Regions from separate parts of the Yersinia vastinensis genome, predicted to be linked through region 1. Evidence: predicted binding sites of a transcription regulator. Region 1 holds the regulator's gene; each other region holds the start of a gene.

Region 1 (4,367 bases):
TCAGCTAATCTCTTGGCCACTAAAGATAAAGTGTGTAAGTGAGTTTTACATTGATCTGCTGGAACCAACAAGGCAAATAATAGGTCAACCGGTTGGTTATCAATCGCATCGAAAGCAATAGGTTGCTCCAGACGGATAAATACGCCCACAGCACGTAATGTATCTTCTTCCAACTTGCCATGAGGTATCGCGATACCACTGCCAATGCCAGTGCTGCCCATACGTTCGCGGGTTAATACAGCATCGAAAACGATCTGTGAGGGCAGGTTAAGCTGTTTGGCAGCTAACTCGCTGATAATTTCCAAAGCCCGTTTTTTACTTGAGCAATGTACGGAGCTTTTGGTGCACTCGATATTTAATACCGAGCTTAATTGCAATGCTGGATCGTTGATCATCTCATCTTTCACTTAAGCGCTGTTTTAGACCTGATGCCAGCGGGGAATTTCTCTCCACCGCTGGCTCAGGCTATGTAGCGAGTGTAGAACCTTTATTGGTGAATTTCAGCTACAAGGATTCTTAATGTTGTTTCAATTTATCTTTATGTTTGTTCAACTGGCGGGCCAGTTTATCAACCAAAATATCAATGGCAGCGTACATATCCTCCTGCTCTGAACTGGCGTGCAACTCGCCTCCATTCACATGTACCGTGGCTTCTGCAATTTGTTTTACTTTTTCGACACTTAAAACCACATACACTTGGTTAATTCGATCAAAATATTGCTCAAGTTTGGCAAATTTAGTGGTAACAAACTCGCGTAATGCTTCGGTTATTTCGACATGATGTCCGGTAATATTGAGCTGCATAGTGTCTTCCTTCTCAGTTCAGGTCAAACCAACTGTTTACGCTGATTCGACGGCGGGATGGATAACGACTCTCGGTACTTTGCGACAGTTCGCCGTGCCACCATAATGCCTTGTTCACATAATAGTGTGGTCAGCTTGCTGTCACTAAGTGGTTTGGCAGGGTTTTCTGCCGCAACCAATTTTTTCACCAGTGCACGAATGGCAGTAGAGGAAGCTTCACCTCCGCTTTCTGTGTTGACGTGACTGGAGAAGAAATATTTCAGCTCGAAAATACCCCGAGGACTGTGCAGGAACTTCTGCGTGGTCACGCGGGAAATTGTCGATTCATGCATATCCACGGCCTGAGCAATGTCTGCCAGTACCATAGGTTTCATAAATTCAGGCCCATTCTCAAAAAATGCGACTTGCTGCTCGACAATGCAACGCGCTACTTTCAGCAGCGTTTCATTACGGCTTTCAAGGCTTTTTATCAGCCATTTCGCCTCTTGCAGATTGCTACGGATAAACTGCCCATCGCTATCATTACGGGTGTTGCTGCCCATTGCTGCATATTGCTGATTAATTTTCAGGCGTGGAATGCTATCGGCATTCAGCTCGACCGTCCAGTGTCCTTTGTCTTTACGTACCAGAACATCCGGAATGACATACTCGGATTCCCCGGTATTGATAGATTGACCAGGGCGCGGGTCCAGTGACTGAATCAGGGCGATTGCTTCTTTAAGTGTATCTTCTTTTAGCCGACTTAAGCGGATCATCGTGCGGAAATCATGGTTACCCAGCAAGTCCAGATATTCACTGATAATTAAGCGTGCTTCGGCAAGATAAGGCGTGTCTTTGGTATATTGTGATAACTGAACCAGCAAACATTCACGTAGGTTACGAGCAGCAACACCAATAGGATCAAAGTGTTGTATCCGTTTAAGCACGGCTTCGACTTCATCCAGCGCAACGTTCTCATCCCCCATGCTTTCCAGAATATCTTCCAGTGGAACAGTGAGATAGCCGGTGTCATCCACCGCATCAACAATAGAGGTTGCTATCGCGGCATCTGTTTCGGAGAAAGGGGTTAAATCCACTTGCCACATCAGATAATCTTGCAGCGTTTGGGTGGTTTCCCCCTGATAGACCGGCAGTTCGTCATCACTGTAATCATTGCCCATACCTGATGGCGTACCTGCGGTGTAAATCTCATCCCAGGTGGCATCCAACGGCAACTCTTCCGGCATATCTTTTTGTTCTAGCGCCTCGCGAGTATCAAGCGATTCACTGTCTAACGTTTCTTTAGCATCTATTTCTTCATGAAGATCAGTCTGCTCAAGCAGGGGGTTGCTCTCCAGCGCTAACTGAATCTCCTGTTGGAGTTCAAGTGTAGAGAGCTGCAGCAAGCGAATTGCCTGCTGTAGCTGCGGAGTCATTGCCAGTTGTTGGCTGAACTTGAGTTGCAAACCTTGCTTCATAATACGGTATCAATTTTCCTTAATGGATGACGAAACGTCTTTCGAGTGAAAATTAGAGCCGGAACTCTTCACCCAAATAAACACGTTTAACTTGTTCGTCAGCCAAAATTTCCTGTGGTGTGCCGTGAGCAATTAGATGCCCTTGGCTTACAATATAAGCCCGTTCACAAACGTCTAGTGTTTCACGCACGTTATGATCGGTAATCAGGACGCCGAGCCCGCTGTCACGCAGATGCTCAATAATTTTTTTAATATCAATAACAGAGATCGGATCAACCCCGGCAAAAGGCTCATCCAACAAGATAAATTTAGGATTTGCCGCCAGCGCACGGGCGATTTCTACACGGCGACGTTCACCACCGGAAAGCGACTGGCCTAGACTGTCACGTAAATGAGTAATATGGAACTCTTCCATTAACTCTTCTGCGCGCTCTTGGCGTTGCTCAGACGAAAGGTCTTTACGGATTTCCAGTACCGCCATCAGATTGTTAAACACACTCAGACGGCGGAAGATAGAGGCTTCTTGCGGCAAGTAACCAATCCCGCGCAGGGCGCGTTCATGCAGTGGCAAGAGGCTGATATCTTCCTCATCAATCACAATACGCCCGGCGTCACGTTGGACAATGCCGACGACCATATAAAAAGTGGTGGTTTTACCCGCACCATTCGGCCCAAGCAGGCCGACAATTTCACCGGACTTCACTTTCAGGCTAACGTCTTCGACCACTTTACGGCCTTTGTACGCCTTAGCCAGTTTTTCTGCGATTAATGTTGCCATAAATGATTACTTACTCTTTTTTTGGCCTGATGCTGCTGGCCCTTTGTCTTGTAATTGGGACGGTAATAGCACGGTTGTGACGCGGTTGCCTTTATTACTGAAGGCTTCCATCTGCTGTTTTTTCACCAGATAAGTGATGCGATCACCTTTAATATTGCTATCAAGCTGCTCCAGATAAGCATCACCGGTCAAGATGACCAGATCGTTAGCGACTTCGTAACGCAGCTTCTGGCCGTGGCCTTTGACAGGTTTACCGCTATCTTGCATCTGATAGAAGGTGACGGGGTTACCGAAACCTTCGATGACCATTTTGTTTTGATCCCCTCCGGGGCGAGTCACCACAACTTTATCAGCTTTAATCTCAATGGTGCCTTGCTTGATAACCACATTATCAGTAAATGTGACGGTATTCGCGGCCATATCTAACGCTTGTTTGACCGAATCGACCAGAACAGGTTGGTCCGAATCGCCGGTCAAAGCCAATGCAGGCAAACTTGCGGCCAAAAGCGAACTGGCAAGCAAAAAATGGCGAATTTTATTTTTGGATTTCATAAGAGGTTTTAACCTTTTCAATCAGCTCGGCGGTTTTATCCCGCAAGTTCCCACGCATTTTCATGCCGTTAGATGTAAATCCAACACCAAAGAGGGTAACTTCATCGTCTGAGGATACATCCTGAGTGATCAAATTAACCTGGGCGTTATCAGTTTTAATTTTTTGTAACTGGGCATCTGGGGTCAGGCTATCAACCTCAACATGACCATACAAATAAAGCATCTTATCATTGGTCAGCTTGGCGCGGTCTGCCCGTACTGTCCAAGTGGCGACAGCATTCTCGTCAAACATGGTCATGACGGGTCTGGTGAACCATGTTAGTTCTTGCGTACTAAAGTTCTGAACCTCTTCAGCCACCAATTTATAGCTTAGTTGCCCGACCGGATTAAAAACCACCGTCACCGTATGCTGGCTTTGTGAAGAAGGTTCGTTATCATTAGTGACTATTTGGCTACTCTGCTGATTAAAGCCAGACATATTCCAGCCAATGAGTGCCAAAGCAATCAGTGCTAAGGATATCGTTATCCATAGTCTTGTTTTACTCATATCGACAATCCTTTGGCACCGTCGAGTTTACCTTGGGCCAATAATATCAAATCGCATATCTCGCGTACTGCACCGCGCCCGCCATTGATCTGCGTAACATAATGCGCCTTGGGAATGAGCAGTGGATGGGCATCCGCCACGGCGACAGATAACCCAACTTCCGCCATCACAGGCCAATCAATCAGGTCATCACCAATATAAGCCACCTGTTCAGGCGAGCATTTTAATG
Region 2 (4,367 bases), 560 kb from region 1:
ATAGAGAACTCAGGGCGCCTTGAGCGCCCTAAGTATCAGCGGAACAAAGAAGAATTAACCTTCTTTAGGACCACGACCGGCACGCTTACGATCGTTTTCCGTTAGATGACGCTTACGGATACGGATCGATTGTGGGGTAACTTCTACCAATTCATCGTCATCGATGAATTCCAGCGCCTGTTCCAGAGTTTTCTTCAGGAAAGGAACCAGAGTGGTTGCTTCGTCAGTACCCGATGCACGCATGTTGGTCAGCTGCTTACCCGTCAAACAGTTTACAGTCAGGTCGTTAGAACGTGAGTGAATACCGATAATCTGGCCTTCATACACTTCTGTACCATGACCGATGAACAACTTGCCGCGGTCTTGCAGTTTGTACAATGCGAACGCAACCGCTTTACCCTGACCGTTAGAGATCAGTACGCCGTTCTGACGTTGGCCGATATCGCCTGGACGCACATCATCATAGTGACTGAATGTGGAGTACAACAGACCAGTACCAGAAGTCATGGTCATGAACTCAGTACGGAAGCCAATCAGGCCACGGCTTGGGATCATATAATCCAGACGAATACGACCTTTGCCGTCTGGAACCATGTCCTTCACGTCACCTTTACGCTCACCCATGGCTTGCATAACTGCGCCCTGGTGCTGCTCTTCGATATCCAGAGTTACGCTTTCAAATGGTTCTTGATTACGACCGTCGATAATACGGTTGATAACTTTAGGACGAGATACAGCCAGCTCGAAACCTTCACGGCGCATGTTTTCGATCAGAACCGACAGGTGAAGTTCACCACGGCCTGATACGCGGAATGCGTCAGCATCTTCAGTTTCTTCAACACGCAGTGCTACGTTATGAATCAGCTCTTTGTTCAGACGGTCAAGAATCTGACGTGAAGTCACATACTTACCTTCTTTACCACAGAACGGAGAGGTGTTAACGCAGAAATACATGGTCACGGTTGGTTCATCAACAGACAGTGCTGGCAATGCTTCAACAGCATTAACGTCACAGACAGTGTCAGAGATGTTCAACTCGCCCAGACCGGTGATAGCAACGATATCGCCCGCTTCAGCGACAGCAGCTTCGATACGCTCCAGGCCCATGTGGGTCAGAACCTTACCGACTTTACCGTTACGCGTTTTGCCTTCGCTATCAATGATAGTCACTTGCTGGTTTGGCTTAACTTTACCGCGTTTGATACGACCGATGCCGATAACACCAACATAGTTGTTGTAATCCAGCTGAGAAATTTGCATCTGGAACGGTGCTTCAAGCTCAACTTGTGGCGCAGACACATGGTCAACGATAGCTTGATACAGCGGAGTCATGTCTTCCGCCATATTGTTGTGGTCTTCGCCCGCAATACCCATTAATGCAGATGCATAAATGATAGGGAAGTCCAGTTGTTCATCAGTTGCATCTAAGTTTACGAACAGGTCGAATACCTGATCGACAACCCAGTCAGGACGTGCGCCCGGACGGTCAACTTTGTTGATTACCACGATAGGTTTCAGACCGTTAGCAAAGGCTTTCTTGGTCACGAAACGGGTCTGCGGCATTGGGCCATCCATTGCGTCGACGACCAGCAGCACAGAGTCAACCATAGACATTACGCGCTCAACCTCACCACCGAAATCGGCGTGTCCTGGGGTATCCACGATGTTGATGCGGTAGTCTTTCCAATTAATGGCGGTGTTTTTTGCGAGGATGGTTATCCCACGCTCTTTCTCCAAATCGTTGGAGTCCATTACACGTTCAGTTGCTTCAGTACGTTCACCGAAAGTACCAGATTGTTGTAGCAACTTATCAACCAGGGTAGTTTTCCCATGGTCAACGTGCGCAATAATGGCGATGTTACGCAGATTCTCGATCACAGCTTTTTTGCCTCAGGCATTTAGAAATAGCGCGCTATTGTACACGTATTAAGCGAGGGACTAAACAAGATCACAAACTTCTCTTATAAACAACCTAACGGCGGTTAGTTTGTGATCCCTTTCACGGTGCAAAAATAGCCTCTCGGCCCCTCTTTGCACCAATACGGTGCCCAACGGCGCAAATGAAGCACCAAAATAGTGCAATATAACTATCCTGGTGCATACTGAATATCAGCAGACCCCTATGATATGGCATAAACGGGGGATTTGGAAAGTTGGCATAGATTTCGCAATGTATTTTAGCATGAATCGCCAGTACGAATAACCGTACGAAATAAAAAGTCACAAGTTTACTGTTTTGAGTGATGCATCCTTGCAGGTAAAAGGTTTTTTTGAAGTTACAGGCTATTGAAACAAAAAGTTTTTACCGGCAAAAATGCCAGAACACCATAAACCTTAGCAATACACGGTAATCGTTCCACGACGACGACTATGACAAATCCGGGAGATATAAGTATGTCCGCTGAACATGTTTTGACGATGCTGAATGAGCACGAAGTGAAATTTGTTGATTTGCGCTTCACCGATACTAAAGGGAAAGAACAGCACATCACTATCCCTGCTCATCAGGTCAACGCTGACTTCTTCGAAGAAGGCAAAATGTTTGATGGCTCCTCGATTGGTGGCTGGAAAGGCATTAATGAATCCGACATGGTACTGATGCCAGACGCCAGCACCGCTGTTATGGATCCGTTCTTCGAAGATTCCACACTGATTATCCGTTGTGACATCCTTGAGCCAGGCACCATGCAAGGTTATGACCGCGACCCACGTTCTATCTCCAAACGTGCAGAAGACTTCCTGAAATCTTCTGGTATCGCCGATACCGTGCTGTTCGGGCCAGAACCAGAATTCTTCCTGTTCGATGACGTTCGTTTTGGTAGCAGCATCCGCGGTTCCCACGTCGCTATCGATGATATCGAAGGTGCATGGAACTCCAGCACCAAATACGAAGGCGGCAACAAAGGCCACCGTCCAGCAGTAAAAGGCGGCTACTTCCCGGTTCCTCCGGTCGATTCTTCACAGGATTTGCGTTCTACCATGTGTTTAACCATGGAAGAAATGGGTCTGGTTGTTGAAGCTCATCACCATGAAGTTGCTACTGCTGGCCAGAACGAAGTAGCAACCCGCTTCAATACCATGACCAAGAAAGCGGACGAAATTCAGATTTACAAATATGTCGTGCACAACGTAGCCCATGCATTTGGTAAAACGGCGACCTTTATGCCAAAACCAATGTTTGGTGACAACGGCTCAGGCATGCACTGCCATATGTCCTTGTCCAAAAATGGCACCAACCTGTTCGCTGGTGACAAATATGCTGGCCTGTCTGAAATGGCGCTGTTCTACATCGGCGGCATCATCAAACATGCAAAAGCCATTAACGCCTTGGCTAACCCAACGACTAACTCCTACAAGCGTTTGGTCCCAGGCTACGAAGCACCGGTCATGTTGGCTTACTCAGCACGTAACCGTTCAGCTTCAATCCGTATCCCTGTGGTTGCTAGCCCGAAAGCCCGCCGTATTGAAGCGCGCTTCCCGGATCCAGCGGCTAACCCGTACCTGTGCTTCGCAGCACTGCTGATGGCTGGCCTTGATGGCGTCATCAACAAAATTCACCCTGGTGATGCGATGGACAAAAACCTGTATGACCTGCCACCGGAAGAAGAAGCTGAAATTCCAAAAGTTGCAGGTTCTCTGGACGAAGCTCTGGCTGCACTGAGTGAAGACCGCGAGTTCTTGACCCGTGGTGGCGTGTTCACTGACGACGCAATTGATGCTTACATCGAACTGCGTAAAGAAGAGATGGACCGCATACGTATGACTCCGCACCCAGTTGAGTTTGAACTGTATTACAGCGTTTAGTTTTAGTTAGTCGTTTTTTTTGTTGCCGTGGAAACTTTTAGCCCATCTCACGATGGGCTTTTTTCTCCACCTTTCATTTTCGTCACATTCCTCTGGCTCAGTTGCGACTGAATCAATAGGATGTACCCACCGATGGGTATAAATGCACTAAGAGTGTGCAGGAGTCTGCATGATGGCAACAGGCACGCTGCCCGATGCTGGGCAGATCCTTAATTCTCTCATTAATAGCATTCTGCTATTGGATGACTCTCTGGCTATTCATTATGCCAATCCCGCTGCCCAGCAACTTCTGGCACAAAGTTCTCGTAAACTTTTTGGTACACCGCTTCCCGAATTATTAGGCTACTTTTCCCTGAATATTGCCCTTATGAGGGAAAGCCTAGAGTCAGGACAAGGTTTTACGGATAACGAAGTAACATTAGTCGTTGATGGTCGAGCACATATTTTATCGCTAACTGCACAGTCATTGCCGGACGGCTTTATATTGCTGGAAATGGCACCGATGGATAATCAGCGCCGGTTAAGTCAGGAACAATTGCAGCATGCACAACAAGTTGCCGCTC
Region 3 (4,367 bases), 1.7 Mb from region 1:
GCATTATGTTGCGCGTATGCAGACGCTGCGTTTAGAAGGTTTTCTCTTGCGCCCGCTACTGAGCTTATTCTCCGCCATGGTGCTCTGCGGCTTGTTACTCCTGTTCGGCTTCAGCCCAGAAGGTTCCGTGGGGGTTGGGGTGCTGTATGCGTTCATTAACTATCTGGGGCGCTTGAACGAACCATTGATTGAGCTGACATCTCAACAATCCATCATGCAGCAGGCTGTGGTGGCAGGGGAGCGTATTTTCGAGCTGATGGATCGCACCCAGCAAGGTTATGGTACGGATGACAATCCACTGACCAGTGGTCGTATTCAAGTGAATAACGTTAGTTTTGCTTACCGTAGCGATAAAATGGTGCTGCAAAATATCTCCCTTGATGTGCCTTCTCGTGGTTTTGTTGCTTTAGTCGGGCATACGGGCAGTGGTAAAAGCACCTTGGCTAACTTGTTGATGGGCTACTATCCCGTGCAGAAAGGTGAGATTTTGCTTGATGGCCGGCCTCTATCGACATTATCACATCAAACCTTGCGCCAAGGTGTAGCTATGGTGCAGCAAGACCCCGTGGTTTTGGCAGACTCGTTTTATGCCAATGTGGCCTTAGGTCGTGATATCAGTGAACAGCAAGTGTGGGATGCTCTGGAAACGGTGCAATTGGCTGCCTTGGTCCGTGCCTTGCCTGATGGGTTGCACAGTCTGCTTGGTGAGCAGGGCAACACTTTGTCTGTTGGGCAAAAACAATTACTCGCGATGGCTCGGGTGTTGGTGCAGGCACCACAAATTCTGATTTTGGATGAAGCAACAGCGAATATTGATTCTGGCACAGAGCAGGCGATTCAGCGGGCATTACAACTTATTCGGAAAAATACCACACTGGTAGTGATCGCACACCGCCTCTCAACCATTGTTGATGCAGATACTATTTTGGTATTGCACCGCGGTGTTGCTGTTGAGCAAGGGACACATCAAGCGCTATTAGCGGCTCACGGGCGCTATTATCAAATGTATCAGTTGCAATTAGTCAGTGAAGATTTAGCCGCCATTGATCAGGTGGAAACCGCAGCAAGTTAAGCAAGAGTCTGCGGAGTTGCTGGCTCCGCAGATTTTTTCAGTCAATATCTCCTAATTTCTTCAGCCCATAGCCCCGTAAACGCCCATCTACTATGAATTCCGCACCATAATCTGGCAGCGTAATCCTGAGCTAAAGGCGGAGTGCACTTCCGTGACGCGCATCGCACTATTATGGTGCACAAAAACTAGTCAATCTGCTTGATTCCTTCAGGCTGTCACTAAGCTGACTATCTCAACCTCCCTGTGTTCGCCCTTTCTGCATTAAATTCTCGTGACTGATATTTATGGCATAGCCTTTGCTTTATCTGTTTCGTGGCAGACATGAATTCGACTTAATTCGAGAAGGGGCAAATATGAAGCTGGTTACCGTGGTGATCAAACCATTTAAGCTGGAGGATGTGCGTGAAGCCTTGTCCTCTGTGGGTATTCAGGGGCTGACCGTCACCGAAGTAAAAGGATTTGGTCGCCAGAAAGGGCACGCCGAACTTTATCGAGGGGCTGAATACAGCGTTAATTTCTTACCCAAAGTGAAAATTGATATCGCTATTGCGGATGATCAATTGGATGAAGTTATTGATGTGATCAGTAAGGCGGCCTACACCGGCAAAATTGGTGATGGCAAAATTTTCGTTGCTGAATTGCAACGTGTTATTCGCATTCGTACCGGCGAAACAGACGAAGCAGCACTGTAATTTGCAGGCTCAAATTTAGTGAATAGGGATGGGTTGATGATGAAAAAACTTTTATCCGTGTTGGGCCTGAGTTCGGTAGCGATGCTGCCCTCTTTGGCAATGGCCGCAGCACCGGCTGTAGCTGACAAAGCCGATAACGCTTTTATGATGATTTGTACCGCTTTAGTGCTGTTTATGACTGTGCCCGGTATTGCCCTGTTCTATGGTGGCCTGCTGCGTTCTAAGAACGTGTTATCCATGATGACTCAGGTCATGGTCAGTTTTGCGCTGATTTGTGTGCTGTGGGTGCTGTATGGTTACAGCTTGGCGTTCAGTACCGGTAATGCATTCTTTGGCAGTTTCGATATGGCGATGCTTAAAGGGATTGAGCTGACAAGCTTGAGCGGCACGTTCTATCAATATATCCATGTGGTTTTCCAGGCTTCATTTGCCTGTATCACGGTGGCATTGGTTGTGGGTTCATTCGCTGAACGTATTCGCTTCTCCGCCGTATTAATCTTTGCGGTGCTGTGGTTCACCTTCTCATACCTGCCAATGGCGCACATGGTATGGGGCGGCGGTTTCCTGGCAATGGACGGCGCACTGGACTTTGCGGGTGGGACCGTGGTGCATATTAATGCCGCGATTGCAGGTCTGGTTGGCGCTTACTTGTTGGGTAAACGTGCCGGTTTTGGTAAAGAGGCCTTCAAACCGCACAACTTACCGATGGTCTTCACTGGGACCGCTATCCTGTATATCGGCTGGTTTGGTTTCAATGCTGGCTCCGCTAGCGCGGCTAACGAGATTGCGGCACTTGCCTTCTTAAATACTGTCGTGGCAACCGCGGGTGCCATCCTCTCTTGGGTCTTTGCTGAGTGGATTTTGCGTGGCAAACCGTCACTGTTAGGTGCATGCTCTGGTTGTATCGCGGGTCTGGTAGCGATTACTCCTGCGGCAGGGACTGTCGGAGTGGGGGGCGCATTGATTATCGGCTTGATTGGCGGGGTTGCAGGTCTGTGGGGTGTGGTACTGCTGAAAAAATGGCTGCGGGTGGATGACACCTGTGACGTGTTTGGCGTCCACGGTGTGTGTGGGATTGTCGGTTGTATTCTGACCGGTGTCTTCACCTCTGCTTCACTCGGCGGTACAGGCTATGCCGCCGGCGTCACAATGGGGCATCAAGTTGGTGTTCAGTTGTTCAGCGTCGGGGTCTGTTTAGTCTGGTCGGGTGTTGTTGCTTTCGTTGCTTACAAAATTGCTGACTTGGTGGTCGGATTGCGAGTACCGGAAGAGCAAGAACGCGAAGGTCTGGATGTTAACAGCCACGGCGAAAATGCATACAACCAGTAATGGCTGGCAAGTTAGAAAATAATAATTAATGATGATGGTAACAGGGGCGATGGAAACATCGCCCCTGAACTTTTCAAGGAACTAACGGTGTAAACGAATAACCCCTTCCTGAACCGTTGAGGCGACCAACACGCCTTCGCGAGTATAGATTTGCCCACGAACAAAACCGCGAGCGCCTGAAGTTGAGGTACTCTCCACGGCATACAACAGCCACTCATCCATACGGAATGGCCGGTGGAACCACATTGAATGGTCTATCGTGGCAATTTGCACACCCGGTTCTAGGAAACCAATACCGTGCGGTTGTAAAGCGGTCAGTAGAAAATTGAAATCAGAGGCATAACCCAGCAAATACTGATGAATTCGTAAGTCATCTGGCATTTTTCCATTGGCGCGGAACCAGACATAGCGATGGGGTTCATCAACTGAGCCTTGCAGGGGATTGTGGAATTTCACAGGCCGCATTTCTATCGGCTGAGGACCAATGAACTTTTCTCGTACTTTTTCGGGGATTAGATGGGCAAATTGACGAGCGATATCCGTTTCAGACATTAATCCCTCCGGCGGAGGAACATCTGGCATGGTATTTTGGTGCTCAAGACCTTCTTCCTGACCTTGGAAAGATGCTGTCATATAGAAGATAGGTTTACCATTCTGGATCGCGCTGACCCGGCGGGCACTAAAACTGTTGCCATCACGCAATGTTTCCACGTCATAAATAATTGGCTTGCTGCTATCACCCGGACGTAAAAAATAGCTGTGAAATGAGTGGACGAGCCGATCACTAGGGACGGTCTGCTTTGCAGCATAAATCGCCTGACCCACCACCTGACCACCAAACACCTGACGTAAGCCAAGGTCTTCACTTTGGCCACGGAAGAGCCTTTCTTCAATTTTTTCCAAATCGAGTAGATCGAGCAGTTCTTTTAATGCTTGGCTCATGTTGTGGCCTCTGATGATTGAGTTCAGCCACAGTGTGCTGAATCCGTTAGGGGGTCGTCAATATATTGCTGTGAAACTGCTACCTAACTGATACTTCTTTTATAAGGATTAGTCTGATAAATAGCTTAATTGGGCCGAGAACGGCAGGTGGTAGCATATTGTGCTATAATTAGCTAGCTAGGTGGTTGAAGCCACTTATTAAACGCGGGCTTTTCTGTGAGTAGCCAGCATCTTAATAATAAGAAGGAGTGCGACCTATGAAACCTTGGCAACCCATAAAATTTTGTCAGTTAGCGGGTGGGGCGATATTGGTAGTGAGCCTATCCGCATGT

What was found. The regulator sigma-54, encoded in region 1, starts transcription at its own class of promoters, with help from an activator protein. The targets are predictions, from matches to a motif close to GTTGGCACANNTTTCGCTNT.
Positions count from the first base shown of each region.
Region 2: a site for sigma-54 is predicted at 2,153-2,172, ahead of glnA (glutamate--ammonia ligase). Genes of this name have one in related genera too.
Region 3: a site for sigma-54 is predicted at 1,356-1,375, ahead of glnK (P-II family nitrogen regulator). Genes of this name have one in related genera too.

Region 1 is NZ_CP173260.1:470,456-474,822, forward strand. Features, by position in the region: gene ptsN (PTS IIA-like nitrogen regulatory protein PtsN) at 1-395, opposite strand, end outside; gene hpf (ribosome hibernation promoting factor) at 517-804, opposite strand; gene rpoN (RNA polymerase factor sigma-54) at 828-2,261, opposite strand; gene lptB (LPS export ABC transporter ATP-binding protein) at 2,314-3,039, opposite strand; gene lptA (lipopolysaccharide ABC transporter substrate-binding protein LptA) at 3,046-3,591, opposite strand; gene lptC (LPS export ABC transporter periplasmic protein LptC) at 3,575-4,138, opposite strand; gene kdsC (3-deoxy-manno-octulosonate-8-phosphatase KdsC) at 4,135-4,367, opposite strand, start outside.
Region 2 is NZ_CP173260.1:4,668,140-4,672,506, forward strand. Features, by position in the region: gene typA (ribosome-dependent GTPase TypA) at 55-1,878, opposite strand; gene glnA (glutamate--ammonia ligase) at 2,395-3,804, shown strand; gene glnL (nitrogen regulation protein NR(II)) at 3,977-4,367, shown strand, end outside.
Region 3 is NZ_CP173260.1:3,487,456-3,491,822, reverse strand. Features, by position in the region: gene ACIOG0_RS16295 (SmdB family multidrug efflux ABC transporter permease/ATP-binding protein) at 1-1,072, shown strand, start outside; gene glnK (P-II family nitrogen regulator) at 1,426-1,764, shown strand; gene amtB (ammonium transporter AmtB) at 1,804-3,093, shown strand; gene tesB (acyl-CoA thioesterase II) at 3,175-4,035, opposite strand; gene ACIOG0_RS16275 (YbaY family lipoprotein) at 4,293-4,367, shown strand, end outside.